One region of the Bacillus sp. OTU530 genome, then DNA from elsewhere that is predicted to be linked to it. Evidence: riboswitches for the same ligand, from Rfam matches in the RefSeq annotation. Region 1 holds a riboswitch; each other region holds the start of a gene.
The links. A riboswitch is a leader RNA that binds a small molecule or an ion and turns the genes downstream of it on or off. The one in region 1 is predicted to bind S-adenosylmethionine.
Positions count from the first base shown of each region.

Region 1 (8,067 bases):
CCTTGAGGAAGGGGACTTCTTTTCAGAAAATCTGTTAAAGTGCGGCACCTTTACCACCATCAATGTTTATTGAGGTACCTGTTACATAAGATGCTGCATCCGATGAAAGAAAAGTAATTACTTTTGCAGCTTCTTCTGTATTACCGATCCGTCCTAATGGAATCTCGTGGCTGGGGTCAGTAGAAAATTCTTCCCATGTCTTATCAGGAGCTTTCTTTTTCCATATTTTCTCAATTTGATTACTGCGAATTAATCCGATACATACCGTATTAACCCTTATTTGGTAGGAGGCAAGATCCTTACTCATTGCTTTTGTAAGAGCCAAACCAGCTGCGCGACTTACGTTTGTTGGTAATCCTGAAGCGGGAGGTGTTTTTGCAGAAGATGTTGTAATGTTAACAATCGAACCCCCACCAACTTCCTTCATGTAAGGAAGGGCATATCGTGAGCAGTGGATAGCACCAAATAACTTTACATCCAAGTCTTCTTTCCATAAAGCGGTTTCAACTTGTTCAAAAGGTTTAGCATTAGCTGTTCCTGCATTATTGATGACAATATCTAAACGCCCAAAATGTTCAGCCGTTTTATCTACGGCATATTTACAATTGTCTTCTTGTGTTACATCAGCTTGGATTGGTAAGACCTCAGTACCAGTTTTTTCAGTAATATAAGCGGCTGCCTTTTGTAGCTGCTCTTCGTTTCGTGCAACGATTGCAATTTTTACTCCTTCATATGCTAAATGAATGGAAGTTTCTAATCCGATTCCCCTACTACCTCCTGTTATAATCGCTACTTTTCCAGTTAAACCCAAATCCATTGTTCGCTAACTCCTTTCAATCTTTTAGATTACTATAAAAAATAAATAGATTCCTCCACTCATCTTGCGCTAACCTGCAGTCAAAAAACAAAAAGTAATCATCCCTAAAAGGAAGATATTAACATATAGCATCTTTATGCTATATTAAACTTCAATTCACGATTATATCTTTTGACAAAGGCTGTCGTCACGATCTAAATGAGGAACTTCGATATCTACTGTGTTTGGATATTTAACTCCAAGGCCTGTATTTAGAGCGACAACAGTTTCATCTTCTTTAATCCATCCTTCCTCTCGTAAGCGTCGTGCAGCTAGAAACGTAGCTGCACCTTCCGGACAAATGAAAGAGCCTTCAAGCTGAGCAACCTTTCTCTGTTCATTTACAATCTTATTTTCTTCTACTGCAATAGCGCATCCATTTGTATTGTATAATGCCTCTAAAACAAGAAAATCTCCTATGGCTTTTGGTACATTGATACCAAAGGCAATGGTTGTGGAATCTGGCCAGAATTCAGATTCTTGTTTTTTCTCGTTCCATGCTTTTACAATAGGTGCGCAGTTTTCGGCCTGTACAGCTACTAGACGAGGAAGGTCACCTTTTATCCAGCCAAGCTCTTTTAATTCATTGAATGCTTTATATATTCCTATTAAACCAACGCCACCTCCTGTTGGATATAAGATGACATCGGGAAGATTCCAGGAGAATTGTTCGGCAATTTCCAGCCCCATTGTTTTCTTACCTTCTATTCGATAAGGCTCTTTAAGCGTAGAGGCATCATAAAGATCTCGCTCTCTAATGGCTTCACCGACAATCTTACCAGCATCGCTAATAAGTCCGTCTACTAAATACAAGTCGGCTCCAGCTACTGCACATTCGTTTCTTGTAATAGCAGGTGCATCTTTGGGCATCACAACTGTTGCTCTTATTTCTGCACGTGATGAATAAAGTGACCAAGCGGCTCCGGCGTTACCATTTGTAGGCATAGCTAACTGTTTAACTCCCAGTTCTTTTGCTTTTGATACACCTACCGCAGCTCCTCTAGCCTTAAATGATCCTGTTGGAATAATACCCTCATCTTTCATATATAAGTTTTGAATACCCATTTCTCTCCCTAGCCTAGGCATTTCTACGATTGGAGTCATTCCCTCACCTAAAGAAACTACATTTTTGGAATCCTCTATCGGAAGAAGTTCATGATATCTCCATAAGTTTGGCTTTCTATTTTGAACAATTTCTGGAGTTAGATTAACTTTTAGGCTATCTAAATCATAAGCTACCAATAAAGGTGAGCCACATTCACACAATTGATGCTTTTCTTTTGTACTATATTCCTTTTTACATTTAGGGCAAAATAAATGAGAAATATAACTAAACGGCATAATAAACACCCCTTTAAATTTTTTAAATATAATACCACATAAAAAAAATAATTTATAGTATTTTCATAGGAATTATGAGATATCATCATAAACCCTTTCTATATCTCAAACCTCTTCTTCATACGCTGTAGCAAGGACAAACAGGGGGGAGGATGAGACAATTGATTTCTACCTATCAAGTTGAATACACGATAACCATTGGAAATCGAGTTATAGGTGAATATCTCACAGTGTATGCCTCTTCTGAATTCATTGCTATAGACAAAGCTAGACAGGAGCTTCATCGTCGTTTTGGTTCTGCAACATCCGTTGAATTGCATACTTCTTCAAGCGTAGATGATGTATCAGAATATATTACTATAGAAATTTAAGTAGTCAGCCCTTCAGATTGTTTAACTGAAGGGCTTTTGGTAGTCTCCTAAATACATTGACTCCGGATAATGGGCAATTATGTTAACTGGGCATGAGAAGAATATGCATTGCTATTCTAACTACATTGATGAATAGGAGCCAACTGAGGAAGTTTTTTTATTGGCCCTCTATATCAACAGCATTTTCATTGACATTCCATATTATTCCGATTAATATAGTGAGAAATATGAAATAATGTAAATCCCTTATCAAGAGAGGTGGAGGGACTGGCCCAATGAAACCTCAGCAACCACAGTTTTTATTCTGTATGGTGCTAATTCCAGAGGAGCTTAGCTTTTTAAGATAAGAAAGGAGAATTTTTATGAGTATTAAAGAAGAGCAACTATGGGTGAATGATTATTTAGACTTATACATTTATGCCGGAAGTATGGGTGATATATCATGGCAGCAAGAAATTACTGAAAAACTACATAATTTCCATAATGAAATTAGAAAACAAACGCCATCCTTCGTGTTTAATAACCTTTTGAAAGAATACAAACATATCAATGAAGAAATTCTTACGATTTCCCACCAACTGCGAGATCAACCTTCTAATAGCTATTTACACGAGAAAATTTTGGAACTACAACAACAACGTATTTCATTAGATATCGAGATTCGTTTAGTGAAAAATCAACTCTAGAAATTATGTAGTATACAATTATAAAAGCATCTTTCAAAAACTGTCCGGCTATTTAGCAAGTTTAACTCTTTACTTATGCAGATACAAAACGTTCAGAGGAGGAGAAAAGAGTGAAAAATGGCAATACGGTCATCTTTAAAGGGGAAGAGTATAAAGTCATATGGATATACAATAATGGTACTTGTGAGATTCAGAAAAATGATCGGGGAGGTAAAGTAGAGCTAGTAGCATTTTCTGAATTAACTATTTTATAAGATATAGTGAGTGTACATATAAAAAGCACCTTATCGAAGTAAGATAAGGCGCTTTTTCAATAAGTACTAGCATTTTTCTTTCATGTTCATCATCATGTTCATCATAGATGTCATCATTACATCACACTCTTGCATTTTAGACATCATTTGATTCATGTCCATCATCATTTCTTTTTCACACATTTGCTCCATCATCATTCTCATACACTTCATCTCGCACATCATTCTTTCCATACATGTCATCATAGACATATCCATGCACATTTTTTCCATTTTGATTTCCTCCTAAATGTATAAGTTTTTGAGATAGATAAGTGATAAAAAAAAATAAAAAAGCACATAAACAGTTACTCAGATGTATTGAATAATTGAAGAAGTACAGAAGCATCGGAATACGAATCCTGTAATTCGAATCATTATGATACATAAAGAACTTTTTAGTGCTTCTTGTCGTCGAGACAGCGTTTCTCTTCTATCCAAATTGATTATATGATTCTCATTTATTACTATCAATGCATTACATAGTATCTTAACAATATTTACTAATTTTCAAAAATGCTGTCGATATCTTTGCTTTAATGTAATCTTATTCATAATCTTATCCCCTCCCTCAAAAGCTTTTAGTAGATTCCACATTTATAATTATGATGCAATAAATTGTGTTCGCCAACTCTTATGTAAGGTTTTTTAACAGAAAATTTATAATTTTCAAATAAATTAAACCAATTCTTTATCTTATTTCTCTTTCTCATTTTTTGCTGTCGATTTTCGAGCACGCACATAATGAAAACATACGATAAGCAATTTTTGACATGGAACTTCCTCAAAAAGGTAGGGAAGAGCATACATCTCTTTCATAGTATGTAAGAGCTTCATAACCTCGCTACTCTTATACACGAGTGTCATACCGTCATACCCTCCTTTCATTTATGGCCTGCTTCTATATACAAGTAGGGATTCCCTGCACACCATTGATGCCCTGTTAGCAATGCCCGAGCACTTACTCCTGAGAAAAAGGAGGCTATAAAGGCATCCCCTGCTTGTTAGTATTTACTTATAGGGAATCCCTTTGTAGTAGCTACAGATCATGTAACCAAGGACAAAGTAGGAGTATCATACACGACGGTCATACCGTCATGCCTTCCTTTCATTTATGGCCTGCTTCTATATACAAGTAGGGATCCCCCCTGCACATCATTGATACCCTGTTAGCAACCTGCGAACACTTACCCCTGAGAAAAAGGGGACTATGAGGGCATCCCTTGCTTGTTAGTGGTTTCTTATAGGGAATCCCTTTGTAGTAGCTACAGATCATGTAATCAAGGACAAAGTAGGAATATAATACACGACAGTCATACCGTCATGCCTTCCTTCCGTATAAGAGAAGAGGCCTTCGGGATAAAAGTAAGACTGACTATCCTCGACACATGGCATGAGGTAAAAATTAGCAGAGTCGTGAAATCAAACGATAATAAACCATCTTTATTTAACAAACGTTTAAAAAAGAAAGGTTATTGTGTAGATTGTGATGAGTTCTGAGATTTTTAAAAAGTAGTTCCCAATTTGCAAGAATTCCCTTTCCTTATGTCTATTATAAAATTTATATTAATTTTAAATTATGATATGTGAAATTTTAAATTTGCATACATTACCGTTTATATCATTTGTATAGTAAAAGGTGATCGACCTTAAAGGATGCGTTATAATAAACATGTTATATATCTTAATAAATCAAAAAATACCAATAATTGTGTATCCGTACCTTCTAACGGAATCCCACTACGTCCAGGTAAAATATTTTTTGCACCATTCTTCTGTACTAATCTGCATTACTTTTTATCCACTTCGTTAAATAAAAGGAATCCATTTTGAAAAAGGATTAATCAAAATGGACACGCTTAAAGAGTGTAGGGATAGGACTGAACGGCATAATTGCTCAAGTAGATTGCAACCAAAAAGTTATTTGATCGTATTACTATATTAATATCCTCGTAACATTGATGCATTATGATGAAAGGGTGAAAAAGAGAAGGGGAATCATGAAATGAATATTGAAAAATTTAATGATAGCGCAGAATTGTTAAAAGTAGTTGCCCATCCTGTAAGACTTGCACTTGTAAAATTCATGATTGATAACGGCCCGTTAAATGTAACTTCTCTTCACGAGGAGTTCAGAATGCCGCAAAGTACAGTTAGCCAACATCTATCAAAATTGAAGTCTGTCAAGGTTATTTCAGGAACACGCAAGGGCTTAGAAATTTATTATGAGGTAAAGGACAAGCGAGTGGAAACGATCCTGGATGCGGTAATCAGTGCCTAATTATTAGCTATTTGGTACATAAATTCATTAGAGGCGAGTCGCTGCGGCGGTTCGCTTTTTATTTGGCTTTATTAAAGAATGTTGTTGATTTTCTTATCAAACTACCGAATACCGGTTAATTAAGCAAGAAATTGTTTAATTCTACTTGGTCAAGAATACAACCAAATGACACGGTATTAGATAATCATCAGAGTAATAGTTTAATCTTCATCGTTACATATCATAAAATTATAATAATAAGTAAAATAAGTTTTTGATGTATTAAATGATGAAATAAGTAGACAATGTATGTGTTTTTAGGAAAATAAAAACATCAAAAAGTAAAAAAAGACATCCTCTTGATGATTAGGTGTCTTTTTACATCCAGAAATCAGTATATTCATGTTTCTTTCCTACTAACCCATCTAAAGCCTTGAGAATCTTATTAGCTGTCTTTACATTCGGACCTACAGCTTTGTATTTACAGAGCCGACTTATGGTCGCTGTACTGACCTTACTAAATTCGGATAATGTTTTCTGAGATATGTTGTGTTTATACATATACTTTGCTAGCTTGGTCTCAGGTAGTTTTCCTAAGTTCATCCAACGTATAGCCATATGAGTTCCCCCCTTACCATTAGTCTATCCAGTGTTCTTATTCTGTAAACATATCATTAATTGAATTGTCCAAAAATTTCATTTCTTATATTTTGCAAAAATGAGAATAGTGTACAAGCTATATTTAATAAAATTTATCAGGACGTCAATAAGACGTTACGTCAAAAGGGGGCTTATCAAATGACAAAAGAAACAGCTATTTATTTATTACAGAGTAAAGACGTCTATTTAACGCCAAAAGGAAGAAAAATGCTTTATAAGATGTTGTCGAAAGAAAATAAGAGAAAGGTAGCACAAAAATAATGGTATACCGTCCTACAGTTCGATATGCAGATGTTTTTCGTGATTATGTAGGGGCTCTTTTCCATGCTACTACATTAGATCGTAACCAGATCATCCGAGGAGCTCTTTTTGCTGCAGCACAATCAAAAGAGTTCCAGGAACTATTAGAGCCCTATAAAAAGAAAGACGTCCCTCTTCCTTCTTCACCATGGCACCTCGAACAACACGTATTATGGCTAGAACAGTGTCCTAAAATAGAAGGGGGAGGTAAGGACGTCAATGTTAACGATAAACGAATGGGTGAAGTTAAAAGGGATTTTGAAATATATAAGCGACGAGAAGTCAGTTCGCCAAAAACTCAAGCGCAGGATATTCAATATAGATGTAACCAATCGATTGAGGGACGAGAAAGGAAGGTTCCTTCCCAACCGCGAATCCAACCTAAGGTCATTAATCAAGGAGGAATCTCCATTAGAATCGGATGAGTCAGATAAGCCAATTAAATTAGTAAAAGTGAAAGGTAGCTATGGAACTTATAAGATTAAGGAAAGATGGTTTACGAACGAAGAAAAGGTGGTTTTGTATGTATTTGCTGCTATAACAATTCTGGTCATATTATTATAGGGAATTTTATAGACACGACTATCCTCAGTAAAAAGCACAAAAATCAGAATTGTGCTTTTTTACAGATTTTCCGAACGAGAAAGCCCACGCAGGGCGTAGCCCGTCTTTAGACGTGGAATGAGAGTAAGGTCAAATACGGAGTATCACAGATAAACCGAAGGTTTGTGATGCTTCAAATATTTGAAAACTCCACTCTTTTTTTGTTGCTCTTATGTTGCAGTATTTTATTAAAACTGATACATTTTTTATATGAATGAATATAGAAAAACAAGCACAACTGTATCATTGTTGAACTATCATTTTGTGTTCTGTCCTCGGTATAGAAGAAAGATTTTTCTGCAAGCGGAGGTAGAAAAACGCTTTAAAGAGTTAGTACATGAAATGTGCGAAGAGCTGCAAATACAGATTGTCGCTCTTGTATGTAATGAGGATCATACGCATATGTTTCTCAACGCACTTCCATCATTAAGTCCTGCGGATATTATGGCAAAAATCAAAGGAGTGACTTCCAAAAAATTGCGTGAAGAATTCCCGCACCTCCGGCACTTACCAAGCCTATGGACACGCTCGTACTTCGTTTCTACCGCAGGAAATGTATCGAGTGAAATGGTTAAACAATACGTTGAAAGTCAGAAAAAACGAGGCTAGAAAGGAGCTGAAACCTATGACAAGAAAGAGTACGCCAACCTATACAATCGAATTTCCCTTGCGCATTCCCCTTTGGCAACAGCACCGC
Region 1 is NZ_JASATP010000052.1:10,581-18,647, reverse strand. Features, by position in the region: gene AAHB12_RS25630 (SDR family NAD(P)-dependent oxidoreductase) at 35-817, opposite strand; gene AAHB12_RS25625 (threonine synthase) at 980-2,197, opposite strand; gene AAHB12_RS25620 (hypothetical protein) at 2,350-2,568, shown strand; SAM riboswitch class I at 2,812-2,918, shown strand; gene AAHB12_RS25615 (hypothetical protein) at 2,931-3,254, shown strand; gene AAHB12_RS25610 (hypothetical protein) at 3,365-3,508, shown strand; gene AAHB12_RS25605 (hypothetical protein) at 3,575-3,781, opposite strand; gene AAHB12_RS25600 (ArsR/SmtB family transcription factor) at 5,553-5,828, shown strand; gene AAHB12_RS25595 (helix-turn-helix domain-containing protein) at 6,186-6,425, opposite strand; gene AAHB12_RS25590 (hypothetical protein) at 6,606-6,728, shown strand; gene AAHB12_RS25585 (hypothetical protein) at 6,987-7,331, shown strand; gene tnpA (IS200/IS605 family transposase) at 7,581-7,979, shown strand.

Region 2 (8,067 bases), on a different contig from region 1:
ATGTTGCAAATCAAGTAATACAAAATGATGCAACATTACTTTGTATTAACTTGATGAGAACGATTGGACCTGGTTTAGTTTGTATACTTGCCTTATTCATGATTAGATACTACCCAATCAATTCGAATCAGGAACTTGAAACCATTTATACGGAACTGGATAAAAAAAATAGATCTGCAATTTGATTATAAAAACGGCCTGACTAGCGTTCCTGTTACAGTATGAGAGCTTAATTATTGTAACAGGAATGCAGGTGTCTATGAAAAAATGAAGTGGATTTAAGTCTTACTATACTATCGAATCATAGCTCTATTTTTTCTATACTCCTTACGAGCAGAAGCTGTTTCAAACAGTCGTTTTTCTTCTTCTGTCTGAGGTATTACTTTGGGGACTGGAATAGGTTTTCCGTTTTGATCAACAGCTACCATGGTAAGGAAGGATTCTGTAGTTAAAGTGTTCGTACCAGATAATAAATCAGTAGAGTGAACTTTTACATAAACTTCCATAGAAGTGCGCCCTGTTGATGTAACAAAAGCCTCCAAACTAAGAGCATCTCCAAGAGTGGCAGCTGCTAAAAAGTCTACAGAATCAATGGATGCTGTCACAACTATATTATTACAATGCTTCATAGCTGCCAATGCAGCAATTTCGTCAATATAAGCTAGAACCTTTCCCCCAAATATTGTTTGCAAATGATTCGTATCTGGTGGAAGAACCAGTTTTGTCTGAATTGTTCTAGAGCGTTCTACTGAATAAGCTTGTTCCATAATTATCACTCCATTTAACAGATTTTCTGGAAAGAAGAAGGGGGGAGATGAATTTCCGGTAGGCAGTAGCCTCCAAAACTGCAAATTGCCAATTATTATTATGACAAATCAGTTCCAAACCCCTCAGATTCGTAACATAGTTCCCTTGTATGTTTTTACATAACCAGTTTGCCCGCTGAATCCACTAATCTAACCTACTTGTCCAAATACAAGAACTTTGTTATTCAAATACCATGAATCAGCAGATTTTATGTTCTTTTCATTGCGTTTGGGTTGTATGTTTTTTTCTTTTATTCTCCTTAATCTGCAAATTAAAGAACCATAAAGTATAAGGATAAAATGATACTATCTCATAAGTATTTTACTACAAGTGAGTCTTTTCCTCTTTGATAAAACTAAAAGTATCCAAGAATAAAGAAAATTCACTGATTGGCGAGCCCTGCCCTTGGGTGAAGACAGAGGCGAAGTTGCCCTTATACTGTATTCCTAACATTTCTCGCTATGCCGAATTGGCTTCCAGCTAGAAATCTATACTTACAGTGAAAAAACCCCTGATTTCCTGCTGAATGTAGGGAAATCAGGGGTTTACCTTCTAGAAAATGCTTACCTATGTTATTATCCCTTTTTCACAAGCAATTTTTCTCTCGTCTGTTCTGCAGCTTCAACCATTACCTTCAGTGCTGCAACTGTTTCATCAATACCACGTGTTTTTAAACCGCAATCTGGATTAATCCAGAATAGCTTTGGATCAAGCACTTGCAGGGCGCGATCAATGTTTCTTGTCAGCTCTTCAAGCTTTGGTACACGTGGACTATGAATGTCGTACACACCAAGGCCGATACCTTTGTCATACGTATTTTCTTCAAAGGAATGAATTAACTCCCCATGACTCTTTGATGTTTCAATTGAAATTACATCAGCATCGAGCGCCTTGATAGCATCGATAATATTTTTAAAGTCTGAATAGCACATATGGGTATGAATTTGTGTATCGTTCTGGACAGACGCTGTTGCAAGCTTGAATGCATACACGGCAGCGCCAAGGTAACTTTGCTTTTTCTCCTGTTTTAACGGCAGTCCTTCGCGAATCGCTGGCTCATCGACTTGAATCATGCGAATTCCATTTTCCTCAAGTGCCTCAACTTCTTTGCGAAGTGCAAGTGCAATTTGATTTGCAACATCATAGCGTGGGATATCATCGCGTACAAATGACCAGTTTAAAATAGTGATTGGACCTGTTAGCATTCCCTTTACAGGCTTGTCTGTTAACGATTGGGCATATACAGTTTCTGCAACTGTCATTGGTTCTTGATAGGACACGTCACCGTAAATAAGCGGCGGCTTCACACAACGAGAGCCATATGACTGTACCCAAGCAAATTTCGTAAATTGGAAGCCGGCTAATTTCTCACCGAAATATTCAACCATGTCTGTACGTTCAAACTCTCCATGTACAAACACATCTAGACCAAGCTCTTCTTGAATGTCGATCCACTTTTTAATTTCTGCTTTTATATATGTTTCATATTCTGCATTAGTCAGCTCGCCTTTGCGCCATTTCAAACGCTGTTTTCTGACTTCTTGTGTTTGCGGGAAGCTACCAATTGTTGTAGTTGGAAGCAGCGGTAATTCAAAAGCTTCTTCTTGCAAGCCTTGGCGTACGCTAAACGGTGCTTGGCGATCTGCTTTATACGTATGCAGGCTGCGAATCGCTTCCTGAACTTCTGTATTGTTTCGAACTGATGATTGATTTAATGCTTTGATAGCTTCTACACTCGCAGTGATTTCTGTCTGTATCGCTTCTTTTCCTTCTTGCAGTCCTTTTGTAAGTACAACAATTTCATGTAATTTTTCATCAGCAAACGCTAATGCACCTGTTAAGATCTCATCGAGCGCTTCTTCGTTTTTCACTGTCACAGGCACATGCAATAAGCTTGATGAAGGCTGTACAATGAGATGATCTTTTGAAACGACCTCTGTAATCTCCGCAAGAACAGAAAACTTATCATCTAGATTCGCACGCCATATGTTGCGTCCATCAATGACTCCAGCTGCAAGCACCTTATCTTGTGGGAAACCGTACTGCTTCAAAGCCGCAAGATTCTGGCCGGCATCATGTACAAAATCAAGTCCAATTCCTTGAACAGGAAGTGAGATAACCTCTTCATAATGTTCAATGCTCTCAAAATACGTTTGCAAAATCACCTTTATGTTTGGCGCTGCTTCATGTAATGCTTGATAAACCTCGTTGAATAATGCAAGCTCTTCTTTTGAAATCGTAGTTGCTAAAATCGGTTCATCGATTTGTACCCACTCTACTCCTTCTTGCTGTAATTCACGTAAAATGTCAGCATAAAGCGGTACAAATTGATTCACGACGGTTTTAAATTCACCTCTTTGATAGCCTTTTGAAAGCTTTACAAATGTTACAGGTCCTAATATTACTGGCTTTCCAGCAATATTAAGCTTTTGTTTCGCCTCTTTATAGAATTGAAGTGGACGGTTTTCGACAAGAGCAGGCACTGCTTCGCCCAGCTCGGGAACAATATAGTGATAGTTTGTGTTAAACCATTTTGTCATTTCAGATGCAACCGCACCTGTCGTGCCTCGTGCTATATTAAAATACGTCTCAAGTGATACCTTACCTCCGCTATATTCAAAGCGTTGTGGCACTAATCCGAACATAACCGCTGTATCAAGCACGTGATCATACAAGCTAAAGTCTCCAACCGGGATCAGGTCAATTCCTTGTTCATGCTGCTTCTGAAGATGCTGTAGACGAATCTCCTCAATTTGTTTTAAAAACTCTTCTTTTTCTAGTTTCCCTGCCCAAAACTGTTCAAGTGCTTGTTTCCATTCACGCTTTTCACCAATTCTTGGATATCCTAAATTTGAGCTTTTTACTGTATTCATCGTATGTTTTACACTCCTTGTATGTTTGTAGTTTATCCCCAACTAAAAAATCTCCCTTTTCTAAATAGAAAAGAGAGATTTATACGCATAGTTAACTAGAGTTGAGATATCCTGATTTTCCCAACACGTATTCCTCACTCCTCTCTATGTCCACGTAGAGTATAAGCGCACACAACAGGCAGGTCTCCTGACTTAGGTTCATCGCTTCTTATCCCTTCCCATTTCAATATGAAACAGTGGTTCATTGATAAGTCGCTCCCCATCACAGTGGCGGGACCGTGCCGGAATTTCACCGGTCTTCCCTTTTAAGCTGAGTGAATCATTCACACAGCACCTGATGCATTTTCTTATGAAATTTTAATAAGACAAGCGGCTGGGTCTCGACCCGCCCTTAGTTTACCTCTTCCTAAATATAAATAACCTCTCTATTCCCAATAGAGAGGTATTCATTATTTATGAAATCCTCTCTTATTTGTCAAAGCAATCTGCTTTGCGGGAATTAGCACCTTTTCAACAAAACTGTCAAATGGTTGCCGGGCTTCACAGGGCCAGTCCCTCCACCACTCTCAATAAGAGTTTTTAATATTTTGAATATGATAGTCATCTTAGCATGAGATACACAGGCTGTCAAAAAGAATTTTAAAGAAAACTCGCCGATTGGATAGTTTTTCTCATCCGTTTATACGAATATAAAATAACTTGTACTCGATACTTACTTATTTATTTTATAAATATAATTTTTGTGTGATGTAAGATCACTGATGAGGTATACAGTTGAAGCAGCAAAACTTTTTCATGAAAAGCTTGTAGCAAACCAAACAATACGTGCATAAAATATGTAAAGCAGCAACGATACCTATATGGGGTGTCGTTGCTGCTTTTTTTGAGTACCGTATTAGGATGTAATAGTAGGTTCAGACCTTTTAGAATGGAGACAACCCTTAATATTTTACGAATGGTTACAGCTTAACGTAAGCACTCAAAAGCGGACGGTTTTGTTAGATAGTTTTTAATCGTCCTTCAAATATTTTTTTCATGAATGCAGTGTTTACTTCACTTCCGTTTGGTTTTATCACTACTTCTTCACCGCATATCACATATCCAACAGATTCATATAATTTTATATTTTGCGGGACAGACATACGTACTTGGCAGAGAACTTCTCGCTTGCCGTGTTGGCGGGCATATGTCTCTAGCCATGAAAGCATGGATTTTGCGATGCCTTTTCCTCGTTCCTGTGGAGAAACAGAGAGGCGAGAAAAATAAAGGGAATTCTCATTTAATGAGAATTTTGCTGAGCCAATTGTAGTTTCATCTTGTATGTATAAACAGGCTTGTTCCTTATTGTGAGATAACGATTCCTGGATGGAATGTACTGTTTCGCTTAAAGCACTTGAGGGAATGTCTATATGTCGATACTCCTCAAATGCAGCCATCGTAACTGCATGAACTAAATGTGCATCTTTTGCCTCTGCCAGACAAATCATTTTTATCTCCTTCCGCAAGTTAATACAGATCTCTCTAAAGAGAGGAGCATTTAGTATACAAGATTTAAATTATTTTAGACTATGCCCTTCAAGAATTAAGGCCATATCTGCTTGTCTCATCATAAAATTCTCTGGTTTTTTCAACGAACCAAATCCGTATTGGCTATATAATCCATGAGCATCTTCGGTCGCCAGCATAAAACGAGTGCCCTTCAGTTTAGGATGATTCACAATGATGTCTAATAACCATTTGCTTAGTCCTTCACCTCTGTATGCTGGAAGAATGAAAACATCCGCTAACCAACTAAAACGAACGAAATCGGTAATAACTCTTGCAAACCCAACTTGCTGGAAGCGGCTATTGATATCGGGTGTTTTCTTGTAGATGCCGTAGCAAAGAGATGAATGATTGATCATTTCATTGACTAACTCTTTTTTTATATCCTTTGCCCAATAAGATTGCACACTTAAAAACTCGTGAATCATATCTAGATCGAGAAGTTCTTTGCTTGTAGAGATGAAAAAGTGTTCTATTTCCGCTTCAATCTTCTGCATGGGGAATACAGCCTCTCTTTCTATAGAAACTGGTATACATCGTTAATTTTTGCTTATGAGGAGATTCGCTTAATCGAGAGTCCTATCACTGAAGCAATTCAGCCCCATACGAATTATCAATTATACAACGCCAAATTCCATCAGCTTCTTTTTTAAATACGTACTTTGTGGTTCTCTCCATGGAGAATTCTGAATCTTTTTTTTGATTGGCGCTCAAAATTGCTTTTGCAATAACTAATGCTGTATCGCCAGTTTCAATGATCTCCATCTTTTCCTGATTCACAATTAAACTATGATTAAAATAATTAGCAATAGCCTCAAATGCCCGACGGATTTCTGCTTTTCCTTTAGCTAGCATTCCAGGCTTTACAACTAAAGTGGCATCTTCTGAATAGAAGTTCATTAAATCATCAAAGTTTTCTTGGTTGATTGCAAGATCTGCATTTTTTATGATTTGTTTTAATTCATGACTTTGCATAGCAACCTCCTGATTTTTGTAAATTCAGTACTTATATTAGGATATTAAACATTACCGAACGAAAAACCTTTGTATCCCATATTCATTTTTAGATAATGCTTAGCTCCCGCAGCCAGTTTTCAGGGAGTGGATTATTTGAAAGCCCTATGGAGCAAAGTTACACCAAAGTATGGGAATGAAAGAAGATGAAGAGAGTGGATAGCATTACACATCAGCGAGGATAGACTCAGCATTTATGATCCGCGTTTTTACCGAAATGGCCAATCATTTTTGTTTGAGTATCTTAAAAAAAAATGGGAAGGTAGAATAGAGGATGACGCGTGCACCTATGGACTTTGTCCTATTTCTGATTCTAGAGCAATCTACAAGTATCCCATTAACTATTTCCTTTTTTAGCTAATTCCTGCTATAATATTGCTCTATGTCAAAAGCAAAATACTTCCATAGAAAAGGCAAGTTCTCTAAGAGTGCAATGAACTTGTCTTTCCTTGTGTAGAGATGAGGAAAGGAGCAAGTATGTCAGCAAAACAGCATCCGGATTACGATTTTGAAAAGAAACGGTTAGAATTTACGAAGACGTATATTCGCTTTTTGCTTGAGCAGGCAAAGGAAAGCAAGCAGCATTATCAGGAGAATATGGGGGAAGCGTATGCCGATTTAAATGTGCTTGACAGCTCGCTCGGCTATTCCAATTTGCTTACGAACGTGCAGTTTTTAGAAATGACAGAGCGAGAGCATCGGCAGCTAGAGCACGTGCGGCATAAGCCGTATTTTGCGCGAATTGATTTTCAAGAGAGAAATCATGAGCAGCACGATAAGTTATATATCGGAAAGGCTTCGCTATACGATAAGGAGTCACAAAAGGATATTATCGTAGATTGGCGCTCTCCTGTCGCAAATGTGTATTACGACAGCAGACTCGGTGATGTGACATATGAGGTAGGGGACGAGGTTGTTACTGGAAACGTTTCGTTAAAGCGTCAATATATCATTGAGGATGGAGAGCTGGAGGAGATTCGTGACATTGATATTACAACGCACGATGAATTGCTACAGCAGGCTTTGTCGGGAAGCGCACAAAACAGGTTGACCGATATCGTGTCAACCATTCAGGATGAACAAAACAGGGTTATTCGTGCTGACCTGTATAAGCCGCTCATTGTACAGGGGGTGGCTGGAAGCGGGAAAACAACGATTGCCCTGCACCGAATTGCTTATTTTATTTACAAGCATGCCGCTTATTTCTCTCCACAGTCCATCATGATTTTGGCTCCGAGTAAGTTGTTTCTTACCTATATTTCCGAAGTGCTGCCAGAGCTTGGGGTTGATCAAGTGAGACAAACGACATTTTTGGAGTTTGTAGTACAATGCCTTGATCCAAAGCTCCGATTTTCCCATATGGAAGAGGACCTTATCTCTTTGCTGCAAGGCAGGGAGGAGGAGAAGCAGCAGGAACGGGCAAAAGTGATTGCGTTTAAGGGATCACTCCGTTTTGCTCGTCTGGTTCAACGATATGCAAAGGATATTGAGCAGGACATGATACCAGAGGGAGATTTTAAAATCGGAAATATCTTAGTCATGAAGCATGAACGGATTCAGGAGTTATTCCTGCATGAGTATAAGTATTTACCAGTATATAAACGAATTCAAAAATTGAAAATTGTCTTGATGAACTATGTAAGAACGAAGAAGGTACAATGGGAGCAGCGGATTCTCAAAAATTATGAAATTAAGCTAGGGCGTGCGCTTGCCATCGAAGATGACATGAGGCGCAAAGAAACTGTAACGCGTTTAATGGAGAAAAAGGAAACACTGATGGCGGATTTTAAAAAGGGATGCCGGACGGCTGTGAACCATTACATCAAGA
Region 2 is NZ_JASATP010000002.1:32,908-40,974, forward strand. Features, by position in the region: gene AAHB12_RS01530 (MFS transporter) at 1-185, shown strand, start outside; gene AAHB12_RS01535 (acyl-CoA thioesterase) at 294-767, opposite strand; gene metE (5-methyltetrahydropteroyltriglutamate--homocysteine S-methyltransferase) at 1,383-3,680, opposite strand; cobalamin riboswitch at 3,841-4,033, opposite strand; SAM riboswitch class I at 4,146-4,256, opposite strand; gene AAHB12_RS01545 (GNAT family N-acetyltransferase) at 4,679-5,167, opposite strand; gene AAHB12_RS01550 (GNAT family N-acetyltransferase) at 5,237-5,722, opposite strand; gene AAHB12_RS01555 (YybH family protein) at 5,808-6,200, opposite strand; gene helD (RNA polymerase recycling motor HelD) at 6,717-8,067, shown strand, end outside.
Region 2: it holds a riboswitch for S-adenosylmethionine, as region 1 does, so the genes downstream of both, metE (5-methyltetrahydropteroyltriglutamate--homocysteine S-methyltransferase) here and AAHB12_RS25615 (hypothetical protein) in region 1, are expected to answer to the same signal.

Region 3 (8,067 bases), on a different contig from region 1:
GTACTCTACTTTGGAATTTTCTATTTCTTAATTAAAAAGCTTGATATTAAAACACCTGGACGTGAAGAGGAAGTTGAGGAAGATGAAGCTGGACATGAGGCGGTAATTCAGACTGGCGATAAACATACAGACATGGGGGCCTATTTTATTGAAGATCTTGGCGGAAGGGAAAATATCACATCTATAGACAATTGTGCAACACGTTTGCGTTTAACTATAGCTGATATGACAAAAGTAAATGAAGCAGCGTTGAAAAAGCATGGCGCTCGCGGTGTTATGAAGCTGAATAAAGAAAGCCTGCAGGTTATTGTAGGAACGAACGTTCAATTTGTTGCAGAGGCAATGAAGCAGTTTGCAAAAGGTGGGGCCGTAAGGGAAGAGACTATGATTGCTAGAGAAAAGAACACTGCTGCTGTTCCTAGTAAGGAAGATATCACTAACCTAGGAGAAAATGACTTTATCCTTCCTTTTTCAGGGAATGTTATGCCATTAAGCAATGTGCCTGACGAAGTATTCTCATCGAAAATGATGGGAGATGGCTTTGCAATTGAACCGACTAATGATATTTTAATTTCGCCAATCGATGGTGAGGTTGTAAATGTCTTTCCAACTAAACATGCTATTGGTTTAAAAACAAAGGACGGATATGAAATTCTCATTCATGTTGGGTTAGATACAGTGAAATTGGGCGGTGCAGGCTTTACGGTGTTTGTCGAGGCTGGTCAAAAAATCAAAAAAGGCAAACAGCTTATAAAAATTGACCGTGCCTATTTACAACAAAACGCCCCTTCTATTGTGACGCCAATTGTGTTTACAAATTTAACAGATGACAAAAAACTCAACTTGCAGAAATTAGGGGAACAACAACAAGGAGCAACAGGCATTATTACTATTTCTAATAGAGAAGCAGTAGCTAATTCTTGATGTTTTGAAATAACGACTATGTGACCACTGACCGCACAGGCGGCAGTGGTCATTTATTAGCAAACAAAAACAATGGGTTGTTTTTGTTTGGGAGATTTATGGCACCACACTATAGGGAGGAAAAACTGTGAAAAAGAGCTGGATAGTCTCTCTGGCTTGTGCTATCCTTTTCCCTGCTTTCATCGGCTATATGGGAAAATCTTTTGAAAAAGATGATAGGCCTAAAGTTGTTGTCATTTTGAAATCTTTAAACACGGATTATTGGAAATCTATGAAGGCAGGGGCGGATAAGGCATTTGCTGACTTTGATGTAGATGGAAAAGTGATAGCACCTGCTTCCGAATATCGAGTCACAGAACAGATTACTATGTTGAAAAATGTTCTGGAACAACAGCCGGATGCACTTATTGTTGCTCCGAGTCAGCCATCAGCTGCTATTCCTGTATTGGCGGAATATCACAAAAAACACATTCCTGTATTGCTTGCAGACACGGACGCTGAATGGAAAGACCAAACGACTTTTATTGGGACAGATAATTCTACATTAGGCAAGAAGGCAGGAGAGTTATTAGGCTCGCTTCTGTATCCTAGAGATCAAATAGCTATTATCGAAGGAACATCAGTCAGTACGGTTACGAGTGAACGCGTAACAGGGGCAAAGGAAGCGTTAGACGCTGCCGGAATTGAAATTGTCACGGAACAGCCTGGATATGATGAATTCGGGAATGTGAAGTCAGTAATGGAATCTATTTTGCAAGCTCATCCTGATATTAAAGGTGTATTTGCTACTGATGACACCATAACTCTAGCTGCGTTAAAAGTAATCGAAAAAAGGGGTTTAAAGATTCCTGTTGTGGGGACGGATGGCATTAGAGACATGATAAAATCCATTCAGACAAGAAGGATAAATGCCAGCGTAGCGCAAAACCCTTATGATATGGGATATATAGGGGTGGAGCAGGCACTAAGAGCAATCAACGGTGAAACTGTCGTAACAAGGATTGATAGTGGAGTTGATATCATAACCACCGATAATGCAAAAGAGAAATTGGAGTTTCTAAAAACAATATTGAAGCCAAGATATGGACTACTACAAATTATCCAATGAGATGTACTAAAAATACGTACAAGCAATGCTTTACTGCAAACGACTTGCAATTTTGCGCAAGTTCTATGGGACATGAAGTACTTTAATTGAAAAATAAAAAGATAGTATGATATTCATACGTAAAAGGCTCCGGTATTTCTGGAGCTTTTTTCCCACTTTAAGAAAGGATAAATTTCTAATCGGGAGACCATTCGACATAGTAAGAAGTTTTATTGATATAGTATTAGATGTGGCTATGCCTCTATCCTCGCCAATCAGCGAGTTTTTTTAGGTTTGTGGCTGTTTTCTGTGAAAGCCTCGTTTCTGAAGAATGATCCTTTAACGAGTCCCGTCGAAAAATTAGTGTTTTTGTTATAATGTGTAACGGGTTTCATATCGCTTTATTTATGAATATGAAAGGTTTGCTAGGCAAGGCTTCTGCCTGATTTTCTGCGTAAGTTACAGTACGTGTATTTCTTGCATATGTCCCTTTGACTAACAGATAGACTCGTCTCTAAGAGTATACATTTATAAAAACAAGCGCAAAACAGCATCCTGATGGAAGATGCTGTTTGGATAAAATATATTCTACAGAATTCGTACATAATCTGCCGAAACCCAGCCGGAAGCACCGTTTGCTGATATGTGATACCAACCATTTCTTGTTTCTGAGATACTGATAGTAGTTCCAGACTGCAGCGTTGTAATGCGCGAGTTGGTAGTACCCGGCGCAGTACGCACATTTAATGCAGTGGTCGTTTTTCCGCTCTTTCCGTTAGGTGTGGTGTTTGTGTTTGACACGGTTATATATTGAGAAGAAACCCAACCAGAAACACTGTTAGCTGTAACGCGGTACCATCCATTCCTTGTCTCATAAATAGTAACGGTTGTGTTTTGTAGTAATGTTGTAATACGTGTGGCTGTAATGCTTGGCGCATTACGAATGTTTACTGATGCCGTTGTACGACCTGTACCCGAGCCATTAGATATAGGTGTTGAGACAACTGGGGCAGATGAACTGAGCGTAACACCATATGAGGAAGCAATTGCTTCGTAGGAAGTTTGGGCACGTTTAATCAAGACGGTCGCGCCTGTATTTAGACGGTCATATAGCCAATGAATGTCAGCATTGTGCATACGAATACACCCGCCGGTAATCCATTTTCCAACAGAACTTTCATTATTATTGCCATGAATGGCGTATGTATCACCAGCTGTTCCATTTATGTTTAAACCCATCCAGCGATCTCCGAGCGGGTTATCTGGAGCGCCTCCTTTAATTCCCCTTGTATAGTATGGACGATTGGTAATTTTGTTTACAATGGTGAACTTTCCTGACGGGGTAGGGGTGCTGCTTTTGCCAGTTCCGACTGAAAATTCACGAACTAGACTTCCATTCTCATAAAGGGCAAGCTTGTTTGTTGCGGTATTAACAATTACTACTTGAGAAGATGTCGAGGCAGCTTGAGTCGGTTCTTGGGGGAGGAAAATAGCGAGCAGTAAGATAAGGCTAAACCATAAACGTTTCATAAGGAACCCTCCTAAACGTATGTATGGATAGATTACCGAGGCTTAGGATTATGTAGATTAATTGCAGAGACATGATTTTTTCTTCTTATGAGAAGAGTATATTCAATAGTCATTTAAAGACTTCCTTCTTTTTATTTGGATTATTTTGGTAAATGATAGAAAATTTGATCATTGATTAAAAATTCTATCTATTATAATATTTTCTTAAGTAAATAAAAGAAAACGGTAAACCTTTATAGAGGCAGGTATGTAGGAACGAGACGAATTTCAAACATTATTTCTTTATGTATAGAATTATTGATATTTTAGTTCGCAATCAAAGGTCCAGAGAATAATGGGGATAAAAAAGATTGAGAACCTTGAGCAAACGATGCCCTTGTTTGCTTTCTTTTTCACTGTAAGAAAGTATAGGTTTCCAGCTAGAAGCAAATTCGGTGTATTAGGAAACTTTAGGAACAAGGTGTAACCATACCCCTATCTTCGCCTAACGGATCGCTAATCAGCAAGTTTCTTTATATTAAGTAGAAGATGCCTAATATGTCGAATTCCAATCTCTCTATTGAGTTCATGACGGGATGATATAATAAAGAAGGTTAAGATGTGAGCAGTGATAGCTAATAGTTAGGACAGCGGTCATATTGACGATATGCAGTCTTTGATCACATCGTATAAGCCTTAAAAAACATGTTGACAGTACCAATTAATTTCGATACAATCAGCACTAATGAATGCATACGACTTATCAAGAACAGGCAGAGGGAACAGGCCCTATGAAGCCTTGGCAACAGCCGTCGAACGGAATTGTGCCAAATCCTGCAGGTATATTTCCTGAGAGATAAGAGAGGTATGAGCCGGATGATTTTGGACATAACTGCTTCTTTTACCTGCGGGGAAAAGGAGCAGTTTTTTTTTATACTTTTAAGAAAGTGTATATCGAGGAAAGAAGGGTGCGGGAATGGGAGAAGCATGGAAGCAAGAAACGATTCACCCGGCGAGCATAGCGCACTGCCAAACGGTTGAGGAGCAGCAGCTTCTTGCTGGAGTCAAACCGGACTTCATTCATTTGTCCATCGGTATTCAAGAGGTGGAAGAGTTAATTGCAGATTTATATCAAGCATTATCCGGAGGAAAAGAATATGCCTATCATCGTGAATAAAGACTTACCAGCTGGTAAAGTCCTGCAGAAGGAAAATATTTTTGTTATGACGAAGGAACGTGCGGAGCATCAGGATATCCGTGCGCTCAAGATTGCTATTTTGAATCTAATGCCGACAAAGCAGGAAACAGAAGCGCAGCTGTTACGCCTTCTTGGCAATACACCGCTGCAGGTTGACGTTCATCTGCTTCATATGGAATCACATACGTCAAAAAATGTGTCACAGGAGCATCTGACGAGCTTTTATAGAACGTTCAGCGAGGTAGAAGGAGAGAAATTTGACGGCTTCGTCATCACCGGAGCTCCGGTAGAGACGATGGAGTTTGAAGACGTGAATTATTGGGAAGAGCTAAAACGTATTATGGATTATACACAAACTCACGTAACATCCACTCTTCACATTTGTTGGGGTGCACAAGCTGGGATTTACTATCACTATGGCATTCCAAAATACCCGCTTGAAGAGAAAACCTTTGGTATTTTTGAGCATGAGGTACAGGTGCAGAATGTGCAGCTAATGCGCGGATTTGATGAATACTTTTGGGCTCCTCATTCGCGGCATACAGAAGTACGGAAAGAGGATATTATAAAAGTACCAGAGCTGAAGATTTTGGCAGAATCTGACGAAGCAGGTGTGCATATTGCCGCTGATGCTAAAGGGAAGAATATTTTTGTGTTCGGTCATAGTGAATATGGACGTGATACGTTAAAGAATGAATATGATCGTGATATAAGCAGAGGCTTAGAAATTGAGATTCCAAAAAATTATTATCGGGATAATGATCCAACTCAGAGCCCGATAGTGAAGTGGAGAAGTCATGGGAATTTGTTATTTTCCAATTGGCTCAATTATTATGTATACCAGGAAACACCATTCATTTTATGAAAGTGGTAACGTTTTCTTAGGGATAAAATTATAAAACGTATTCAGAATGTTGACAATATATTGTTTTTTACGACATGAAATTATATAATTGCACATAAATATCATTTTGTAAAAAAGGGGTGGACTATAGTGGAAGAAATTCGGGTTGGTTTACTAGGACTCGGCACAGTTGGCAGTGGGGTGGTCAAGATCATTAATGCTCATCAAGATCGCCTCATTCATCAAATCGGTTGTCCTGTCAAAGTTACGAAAATTTTAGTGAAGAACTTAGAAAAAGAAAGAGATGTCCAAATTACCCCTGATATGCTCACTAAGGATGCAACGGAAATCATCGACAATGAGAATATTGATATAGTTATTGAGGTAATGGGCGGACTTGAAGAAGCAAGAGCGCATATTTTACGCGCATTGCAAAATGGCAAGCATGTTGTGACAGCCAACAAAGACTTAATGGCTGTATATGGCACTGAGCTGCTTTCTGTAGCAAAGGAAAATCAATGTGATTTATTTTATGAGGCAAGTGTAGCTGGCGGTATCCCGATTCTTCGCACCATTGTGGACGGACTTTCCTCTGATCGAATTACGAAAATGATGGGAATTGTGAACGGAACAACAAACTTCATTTTGACAAAGATGTCAAATGAAGGAAGAGCATATGAGGATGTGTTAAAGGAAGCGCAGGAGCTTGGATTTGCAGAAGCGGATCCAACTTCAGATGTAGAAGGCTTGGATGCAGCGCGTAAGATGACAATTCTTGCAACGCTTGGCTTTTCCACAAATGTGGAGCTAAAGGATGTTAGCGTAAAAGGAATTTCATCGATCACAGAGGAAGACTTAGCGTATAGCCAAGGGCTTGGCTATACAATGAAGCTAATTGGACTTGCGAAGCGCGATGGCGAAAAGCTTGAGGTGAGTGTAGAGCCAACGCTTCTTCCAAACACGCACCCGCTTGCGGCTGTACAAAATGAATTCAATGCTGTGTATGTGTACGGAGCAGCAGTTGGAGAGACAATGTTCTATGGTCCTGGGGCAGGCAGTCTTCCAACAGCAACATCAATCGTTTCTGACTTAGTAGCGGTGATGAGAAATATGAGATTGGGTGTGAACGGCAATAGCACCGTAACGCCGCAATATCCGAAAGTACTCAAGAATGAGGACGAAATTACAGCGAAATATTTCCTTCGCATCCATGTGAAAGACGAAGTAGGTGTATTTGCGCAGGTTACATCATTATTCTCTGAATATGGGGCGAGCTTTGAAAAGATTATTCAAACACCCCTTGAGGAAAAAGGAACTGCGGAAATCGTTCTTGTTACGCACCATACTTCTCTTACAAGCTACAAGTCCATCTTACAGCGTCTAGAAGGCTTAAACGTTGTACAAGGTGTGAAAGCAAGCTACCGCATTGAGGGAGAAGGAAAGTAGTAGAAAGAGTAATGCTAACGCAATAATAAGGTATAAAGATGCGAACTCAGAAAAGGTCAGCTATGCTATAGCTATTCCCACAAGAGATACCGCATAAATACAAAGAAATTTGAACCAAGCGTATTGCCGAACGATGAAGGAATCTTGTTCGCGCATGCCGAAGGAGTTGTTTTCTAATGACAGCAAACGGTCCCATGTTTACCGTTCAAGTACCGGCAAGTACAGCCAATCTTGGTCCAGGCTTTGATTCGATCGGCCTTGCGGTAAGTAAATATTTAATAGTTGATGTGTATGAAGATACTGGCTGGCGTTGTGTGGCAAAGTCACCAGCATTAGAGGGAACACCTACTGATGAAAGTAATCTGTTGTTTCAGACTGCTTTAGAGGTTGCATACGAATATAAAAAAACATTACCATATTGCCGCTTAGAGGTAGAAAGTGATATTCCGCTGACACGCGGTCTTGGCAGCAGTGCTTCTGCGATTATTGCAGGAATTGAGATTGCGAATATACTTTGCGACTTGCAATTGTCCATGCAGGAAAAGCTAGACATTGCAAGCGTGATGGAAGGGCATATCGATAATGTTGGAGCTTCATTATATGGCGGGCTTGTCATCGGCACATATGATGGGCAATCTGCAGCTCTTGTACAGCAGTCCATTACAGATATGGAGCTTGTAGCGATTATTCCTTCTTATGAACTGAAAACATCTGATGCACGTAACGTACTTCCTGGTCAGCTTTCCTATGCGGAAGCGATTCAGGGCAGCGGGGTTAGTAATCTCCTTGTAGCTGCACTTCTGAAGGAAGACTGGAAGCTTGCGGGGGAGGCAATGAAGCGCGATTTATTTCATGAGCCGTACCGTACACCGCTTGTAGCTGAGCTGCAGGTGCTCAAAACGCTTCCGAGCCATTCGGATATATATGGATATGCACTAAGCGGTGCAGGTCCGACTGTACTTTGCTTCGTTCGCAAGGGTGCGGGAGAGCTTATCAGCAAGGAGCTGAAGGAACACTTCCCAAGCTGTGCTGTAGAAGGGCTTCAAATTGTAAACGAAG
Region 3 is NZ_JASATP010000023.1:58,002-66,068, forward strand. Features, by position in the region: gene nagE (N-acetylglucosamine-specific PTS transporter subunit IIBC) at 1-924, shown strand, start outside; gene AAHB12_RS17525 (sugar ABC transporter substrate-binding protein) at 1,052-2,032, shown strand; gene AAHB12_RS17530 (SH3 domain-containing protein) at 2,600-3,541, opposite strand; SAM riboswitch class I at 4,278-4,383, shown strand; gene AAHB12_RS17535 (PLP-dependent transferase) at 4,497-4,697, shown strand; gene metA (homoserine O-acetyltransferase MetA) at 4,678-5,583, shown strand; gene AAHB12_RS17545 (homoserine dehydrogenase) at 5,713-7,008, shown strand; gene thrB (homoserine kinase) at 7,185-8,067, shown strand, end outside.
Region 3: it holds a riboswitch for S-adenosylmethionine, as region 1 does, so the genes downstream of both, AAHB12_RS17535 (PLP-dependent transferase) here and AAHB12_RS25615 (hypothetical protein) in region 1, are expected to answer to the same signal.